DNA from 2 places in the Paenibacillus sp. XP01 genome. Region 1 is predicted to be linked to the other one. Evidence: a T-box and tRNA genes for the amino acid it is inferred to sense, from the RefSeq annotation. Region 1 holds a T-box; the other holds one or more tRNA genes.
The links. A T-box is a leader RNA that pairs with one kind of tRNA and senses whether it is charged. The one in region 1 lies ahead of SNR34_RS25040 (valine--tRNA ligase), so its partner is inferred to be a tRNA-Val.
Positions count from the first base shown of each region.

Region 2: it has a tRNA-Val gene. The T-box ahead of SNR34_RS25040 (valine--tRNA ligase) is inferred to sense a tRNA for this amino acid. The anticodon was not compared.

Region 1 covers NZ_CP139481.1:5,553,601-5,557,811, forward strand. Annotated here, with positions in the region: gene SNR34_RS25040 (valine--tRNA ligase) at 1-2,031, opposite strand, end outside; T-box leader at 2,089-2,373, opposite strand; gene SNR34_RS25045 (LysM peptidoglycan-binding domain-containing protein) at 2,610-4,178, opposite strand.
Region 2 covers NZ_CP139481.1:4,803,854-4,808,064, reverse strand. Annotated here, with positions in the region: gene SNR34_RS21640 (DUF3892 domain-containing protein) at 18-254, opposite strand; gene SNR34_RS21635 (GNAT family N-acetyltransferase) at 400-843, opposite strand; gene SNR34_RS21630 (hypothetical protein) at 1,096-1,347, opposite strand; tRNA gene SNR34_RS21625 (tRNA-Val) at 1,496-1,568, shown strand; gene SNR34_RS21620 (YdhK family protein) at 1,804-2,361, shown strand; gene SNR34_RS21615 (hypothetical protein) at 2,444-2,623, shown strand; gene SNR34_RS21610 (hypothetical protein) at 2,842-3,042, shown strand; gene SNR34_RS21605 (TetR/AcrR family transcriptional regulator) at 3,379-3,993, shown strand; gene SNR34_RS21600 (SDR family oxidoreductase) at 3,998-4,211, shown strand, end outside.

The DNA of each region.
Region 1 (4,211 bases):
GGTTTTCTTTTTCGCCACAGGATCTTCGCCGTAAAAGGACAATTTTGCAAATTCGATGTACCAGTCGCACAGATCGTCCCAGATGAAGTTGTAGAGGAGACGACCGGTTTCGCCAAATTCATACGCTTCGATTAGACGCGTAATGTCACGGGAAGTTTCGTTCAGACGGTGCAAAATCCAATAATCCGCGGTCCCAAGCTCGCCGGAAATGTCGCGATCCTCGATAGTGAAGCCTTCCAGGTTCATCAGGGCAAAGCGGGATGCATTCCAGATTTTGTTCGCAAAGTTGCGGGCCTGCTCCACGCGTTCCCAGCGGAAACGCAAATCTTGCCCCGGCGTGCTGCTCGTCGAGATCATGTAACGCATGGCATCCGCGCCGTATTTCTCGATAACGTCGAGCGGATCAACCCCGTTGCCAAGCGACTTGGACATTTTGCGTCCTTCCGAGTCACGCACCAATCCGTGCATGAGTACGTCCTTGAACGGAATTTCGTCCGTGAATTCCAGCGCGGTGAAAATCATGCGCGCAACCCAGAAATAAATGATGTCATAACCCGTTACAAGCACGCTGGTCGGGTAGTAACGTTTCAGGTCGTCCGTATCTTCCGGCCATCCGAGCGTGGAGAACGGCCACAGCGCGGAGCTGAACCACGTATCGAGCACATCCTCGTCTTGTCTCAGGTTGCGGCCCGCATATTCAGGGAGCGTTGTCGGATCTTCGGCGGAGACGATAATTTCCCCAGTTTCGTCGTCATACCAGGCAGGAATCCGGTGACCCCACCACAGTTGGCGGGAAATACACCAATCGCGAACGTTCTCGATCCAGTTCAAATAGGTTTTCTCGAAACGTTCCGGCACAAAGCGTACGCCGTCGCCTTCTTGCTGTTTCTTGATGGCTCTTTCGGCGAGCGGCTTCATTTCAACGAACCACTGCGTGGACAGATAAGGCTCGATTACGGCCCCCGTACGTTCGCTGTGGCCAACCTGATGGACATGGTCCTCAATGTTGATCAGCACGCCCAGCTCTTTCAGGTCTGCAACAATTTGTTTGCGGCAGTCGCTGCGATCCATGCCTTGATACTTGCCTGCTTCGGCATTCATCGTTCCCGTTTCATCCATGACGATAATTTGCGGCAGATCGTGGCGCAAACCGACTTCGAAGTCGTTCGGGTCATGCGCAGGCGTAATTTTAACGGCACCGCTTCCGAACTCTTTGTCGACGTACTCGTCCGCAATAATCGGGATTTCGCGGCCGATGATCGGCAGCACGAGCGTTTTGCCAATCATGTCGGCATAACGTTCGTCTTTGGGATGCACGGCTACGGCCGTGTCGCCAAGCATCGTTTCCGGACGCGTCGTTGCCACGGTAATATGGCCGCTTCCGTCCTTGAGCGGGTATTGCAAATGGTACAGGTGGCCCTGAACCTCTTTATATTCAACCTCGATGTCGGACAACGCCGTCCGGTTCACCGGATCCCAGTTAATGATCTTTTTGCCGCGGTAAATCAGACCTTTCTCGTACAGCTGCACAAACACTTTGCGCACCGCTTTGGACAAACCTTCGTCCAGTGTAAAACGCTCGCGGGAGTAGTCCAGCGACAGGCCCATTTTGCCCCATTGCTCGCGAATCGTCGTTGCATATTGTTCCTTCCAGTCCCAAACGCGATCCAGGAATTTCTCACGGCCGAGATCGTAGCGGGTCAGTCCTTCTTCCCGAAGCTTTTGTTCCACTTTGGTCTGAGTCGCGATTCCGGCATGGTCCGATCCCGGCAGCCACAGCGCATCGTAACCTTGCATCCGTTTGGTACGGATCAGGATGTCCTGCAGCGTAAAGTCGAGCGCGTGCCCGATATGCAGCATGCCGGTTACGTTCGGCGGCGGAATTACGATGGTAAAAGGCTCAGCGTCTTTGCGCTGTCCTGCTTGAAAATATCCTCGCTCGATCCAGGTCTGATACCATTTTTGCTCCGCAGCCTTCGGGTCATATGTCGTCGGCATTTCGGTTGCGGCTGACTTGTTTTGTTCCGTCATTTGTCATTCCTCCGTTACTCATCATCTTCGCCAAAAAACAAAAAAACCTTTCATCCCTCAAAGGACGAAAGGTTAGCTTTCGCGGTACCACCTTTGTTTCACGCAAGCACAGACCAAGACAGAGCATCCTTGAGGCTTCGCGTGACACTTTAAGCAGATAACGGCTGCTACCGGCCCATTCTACCAAGCAGGGATGAAGCTCATACCGCTTCACGAACTCCCGCGTTCAAAAAGGCAACTCCCGGGCGACTTCGATCAGCTGGTTCCTGCGGAATTTTTCAGCGCTGCAATCCCGCTCTCTGAAAGGTCATACTGTCTACTACTCCCGATCTTCGTCTTTCCTTAAAATTCCCATGAGGCTAATGAAATAACCAAACGCCCGCCATTCGCGGATGTTAGGAAAAAACCTAAACACATCATACCTTGCCCGTGCCCGATAGTCAACCTGGCAACCGCTGATTCACGTCCCTGCCATGCGTTTTGCGGCATACCAATGGCAAAAACCCGCAATCCAAACGGATCACGGGTGAAACAGCGCTTGTTTTGATTCCAGAACAAACCCTTAACGGCATTGCCATTCAAGGAATGTAAAGGACCTGACCCTCTTCGACGACCTGTTCGGAGAGGCGGTTATACAATTGCAATTCCCTCGTCGTCAATTGATAGCGGTCGGCGATGGTATCCAGCGTTTCTTCCCGTTGAACGATGCACATTTTCACCTTTCGGAAAGGCGTCTGCTCTACGAGCGAACCCAAAAACAGGTTTTTCCACTGCACCTCTTCCGAAGCAGCAGACGGTTCCCGCGACGTTTCTGCAGCCGCCTCATTGGGGCGCTCCTCCTCTGCCTCTCTCGTGCCTTTGCCCGAAATCAAAGATGAAATGCCAAACCCATCCTCCTGGGGCGGACGCGTCTCCCGTTTGCTGCCAAAAGCCACCTTGAGTTCCGGCTTGTCTTCCGTTTCGGCCACGGGTTCGGGAATCGCCGATGGAGTTTCTGCCGGGGGATCAGCCAGCTGCACCTCATTAGACTCGCGTTCCTTTGCAGGAACAACCGCTTCAGAAGCGGCAAACACGTCCTGCCAGTTTTCCCCTCCTGCCGACTCTTCTTTCTGTTCTTCCTGCGTTGGAGCGGATCTTGTTTCTCCAAGGGTCCATGGGTTCGCAAAGGCTTCACGGGATTGACGAGATTCCTGAGCTTCCCGCTCCTGGTTTGCATGTTCCGGCAATGACGATGCCGAAAGTGCATGCCATGCAGGCAAGCTTGGTTCAGGTTCCGGTGGAGCCGGTACCTTCGCGGCATCCGCAGCGGTTCTTTCTTCGACATCCGTATTAGCGTCCGGGTCCGAAGCCGTATCGACCGGCTCGGAATATGCCGCTCCAAAGAAGGATAGATGGGCTGCTCCGTTCGCTTCAGCCGCCTCGTTTGCTTCCGCCTCTTCCACCACTCCCGGCTCACGCTCGGCTGCCTCCTGCGCAAGGAGTTGGGGTTGCTCCGCCGGAACCTGCCCGGAAACAGGACCGTTGATCGTTTCAGGCTTTAACGAATCGTCCAAACGTAAGGCATTGTCCGCTTCAGGCTGGTATAGAAGACCCCTGGCCGCCTCGTCCAGTTTGGGCGCTCCAATAAGCCTTTCCTCTTCGCTTCGCTGCAGCAGATATTCCTGGGCGTGAACGTTTATTTCGCTATCAGGTTGCTCCGGTTCCGTTTCGAAGCCATCCTGCGGCAGCTCCGGCGAATGAACGACTGTGAACTCGTCTGCCGGCCACCCTTGGTTCTCCTCCGCCGCAAAACCCTGAATGCCCCGAAGCGACAACACGCCGGTAATGTTCAAGCTTCGCTCCGATAACAGATCAACATCAAAGTTTTCAATTTCGATCGAAATATCATCAAGGGACCGAACCCGGTTGAGCGGAACCGTGATTTCAACAGGAATGAAATGTTTCAACTCTTCGGAATAGTCATTCTCTCCCCTATAAGCCCCCGTTAGCAGCAAATGCCCCCTAAGTGTCGCGTAATCTTCCTGACCGATCACCTGAATGCGCGGAAAAAGCTCAATTTCCTCCAGTTCCTCAATCGCAGGGACTCCCTCTGACAAATGAACGCGCTCATAAATATCGAACCGCAAACCATATGGTTGATTCAGCAAAGGTGGCGTCCTCCTTTCGGCATATGTTCACCA
Region 2 (4,211 bases), 750 kb from region 1:
ATGACTGCATCCGGGCTTTAGAATGGGGGAAGTTGATCCAGGTTGTTGGTTGGATCGCCATCGGCGTCGCCGCGGATGTACATTTCTCCATCCCTGCCTTTAAAGACGTTCACGCCCGCAATGGCACCGGACTTCACCTCAGCCAATGCTTGTTGATAATCCAGCACGCGGCCGGTGGAAGTCTGGAAAGCGGTCAGGTCGCCATCGCCGTTTTTCTGCACGGCCACGAACGTTTCACGATTCGTTGCATCCATCTGTACACTCTCCTTGTCTGCTGCGAATGGAATCCTTCCTTAGGTAGGTTGGCCCCATTGCATGAATAATATGCGTAAAGAGAGCGATTGGCGATCTGCTTGCATGGGGAGCAATGGTGCTCCTCTGGCGGGAGCAAGCAAGTTGTTACAGGCTTTTTCTCATCCGGACGTGCAGAATGCCTGCATCGTAAAAAGGCTCCGCGGAGATTACTTCATATCCCAGTTTTTCGTAAAAAGCTTGTGCTTGGCACTGGGCATCCAGCACGGAATAAGCAAGGCCCAGCTCACGCGCCCGCTCTTCCATGGCCAACAGAAGCACACGGCCGTAGCCGAACGAGCGATGGGATTTAAGCACGGCGATGCGCTGCATTTTGGCCGTATCGTCAGCATAATAGACCAAACGGCCCGTCGCAACGGCTTGTCCGTCCACATGAAGCAATGCGTGATGCACGTCCGCGCTAATGACATCATAATCGTCGATCTCGATTTCAGCCGGGACCTGTTGTTCTACCACAAATACATCATGGCGAATGTCCAACGCTTGTTGAAGTTGTTCCTCTGTCTGTGCATAGCTAATCTCCGCTGCCAATTCCATTCCTTCTTTCTTTCAATTCTGGCATAACATATCCGTCTGAAATTATACAAAAAACGGCGGATGCTGTATAGTTGAGGGAATATATGGGAAAGTGGGAGGGCGGGGTATGGCGGGAGTTGTGGTCATTGCCATTTTGATGTCGCTTGGAATGATGGTTCTTATGTACTTTGTTACCAAGAAGGCCTATTCTCGAAAATGGGATGAGGAGGAGTGAAGCCTTCCGAATCGGTCATGAATAGGCCTGTTTCAAGGCAGAGATTCGACATGTCCTCGCGGGGAGTAAACGTCATGCTGAACGGAGTTGGAATAAACGTCCCGCCACACAGGTAGATCGTTCGTTTCGTTGGGCTGCATCAGCTGCTGGATTTGCACCGTGCGTTCATCCTTCTCCAGACTGCAGCCCGTAATAACAATGCACATCAGCAGGGAGATTGAACCGAAGCACAAACGGGCAATGATCGGATGGGAAGTGGTTTTGGATTCCGGCATATTATTCAAAGGTTGGACCTCCATTACTTAATTGGTAATCTTACCATAGTGTGCTCAAAATCAGCGAAAATATAACGTTAAAAAAAGGATTGACAGTGTACGCGTTTACTTGGTATGATACTGTTACTTGATCGATACAACATTTAATATTTGATCTGATCTGTTAGCTCAGCTGGGAGAGCACTATCTTGACAGGGTAGGGGTCAGTGGTTCGAGCCCACTACAGATCATACACAAGAAGCCTTGCGCAGCAAGGCTTCTTTTCTTTTGCCGATCCAGATAATAAGCTATGAATAAATGAAGTTGGGGGACGAATGGGGGACGAATCAACAAGTTCGAACGAAAGCTCCGAAACCCCATGCCGACGTTTTTCTCCGCTTGGCTGACTTTTTGATGATTGAAATATACCCTATATGGGTATATTATGAAAGTGATTCCAACTCTATGGATTAAAGGAGAATACTCATGAAAAAGACGGCCAGCATCGGACTTGCTATATTGCTTCTCAGCACGATTGTGTTCAGCGGATGCGGAAAAAACGAACCGCAGCCAGTTAGCAGTTCGAACCATGAAGGAAACATGGAGGAGATGCATCATTCCGGCTCGGGCGAGCTGCCCGCTAATCTGAAGGAGAAAAGCCATCCGACCTTTCCGATCGGGAGCAAGGCAACGATGAATGCAGATCACATGCCCGGTATGAAGGGGGCTGAAGCTACGATTGTCGGTGCATATGAAACCACTGCTTACGCTGTTACGTATAAACCGACAACGGGTGGCCATCTCGTAGAAAACCATAAATGGGTTATACACGAAGAAATAAAGGACTCTGCCGATCAGCCGTATAAGCCTGGCGACGAGGTCATTCTCCAAGCCGACCATATGCCAGGAATGAAGGGGGCCGCAGCGACGGTCGAGAACGCCGAACCAACGACCGTTTATATGGTTGATTACAAGTCGACAACAGATGGAGAGATGGTTCGCAACCATAAATGGGTGACCGAACAAGAGCTGGCTGTTGATTGAGTTTCGAATTATTCCAAATTTGAAGTGATCTGGTGTTTAGTAGAGATTCAAAAACAACTTAGTAAACAGGAGGAGAATGGATATGATGGACTTCAGTAAGCCACCCCATGGCTCCGAAAGTTACACGCACCAGCAGCGTCACGAGGAGAATGAGCAAAAGTTGCTAGCCGGAGGCACCAGCATTTGGACAGAAATCAGTAACTGGCTGATTGTTGCCGGGATTTTTGTGGGCATTTTCCTGTTGTTTATATATGTGTTCTAGGCACTAAACAACTAAACTGCATTTGCTGCGAAGCCTCTGAACAGAGGCTTTTTTTGCGCCTGAACGTCGAACCATGGTTCAATCCTCATACTAAGCGTTGTGATCGACTCGTATACCGACGCCCTGCTCGCCATTACATTTGATGCATGCACACCTCTAGGCGAACTTCCATATAATGCTGTACTTCAACAAGCAATATGGGAAGCGGGGGAATCGGAATGGCAAAAGCAAAAGGCAAAAAGGCTTCGGCAGCAAAGAGTGACAAGGTTCGCGTATCGATGAAGTTGGTCACTTCGGATGTATGCGAACGATGTAAAACCCCTTGTGCCCGAGGGACGGAGTATGCTGCCAGAATGAGACTGGATGGAGCGGTTGGCAAAGGCGTGCCCTGCATCCTGACTCGTCATATCTCCTCATAACGCTTATTTATCTACGCGCAGCATACGTTCAATATGCGCCGAATGGATGTGAAACGATGATATGGATCAGTCGGAAATTTCCGGTTGATCCTTTTTGTATGCGTTTTAGCCTATGGGCTCGCATCAGCTCGGGTTCAGCATGGATATTCCCGTTCCAACTGAATCGAAATTGTGTCCTATGCTTGGATTAGAGCGCTGTCTTTGCCATTTTCGTGCAACTTCGAGATCATTGATGATTAACGGTGACAAAAAATAAAATTTGTCATTCGTCATTCGCTGTGGTATTCTATCTGCAACGGAGGTGAGCGAAGAAGGCTGGGGCCATCTTGCAAACAAATGACCAAACAGAAAGCAACTGAATTTTTGACCAAAGAGCAGATTATGGAAGCTACGCAGGATACGGTAAGGCGCTACGGAGCGGCCAAATCCTCAGTGACGGATGTCGCCAAACGTCTTGGCGTAAGCCACGGTACCATATACAGGCATTACGCGAGCAAACAAGAACTGTTTGAGGCCGTCACCGAGAAATGGCTTGAAGAGGAGATCATTGCCCGGTTGGATGAAATCGTTAAAGACCGGGAGCTTTCGGGCCAAGGTATCCGTCACGTTCATGCCTATATTCAAACCTTGGTGCAGCGGAAGCGTCATTATGCCGAGACGGATGCCGAGTTGTTTGATTTGTACGCCAAAGTTACGGAGCAATCGGCTGACATTATCCAAGCCCATGTGCGGAACATGATCGCGCAGATCCGGGAAATTCTTGAAAAGAACTACCTTTTTGACGCTGCCGATTCGGGGAATATCGCGGCCGCCGTGTTGCAATCCACTGCCCGTTTTCATCACCCGGCACATGCCTACGAATGGAAACAGGGTGCCATTGAAGCGGAATTCGGCCAGGTATGGAACTTGGTAGAGAAAGGGCTTATCCAATTACAAGCGGAGAGGAAGTAGACTTATGAACCATTTAAGCGGCAAAGTAGCGATCGTAACAGGCTCATCACGCGGCATCGGACGTGCCATTGCGGAGAAACTGGCAGACCAGGGCGCGGACATCGTAATCAACTATACAAGCAATGTTGTCCATGCTGAGGCGGCGGCACAGGCCATTCGGCAAAAAGGCGTACGCGCAGCCGTTGTCCAAGCTAACCTTGCACGCAAGGAGGAGGTTG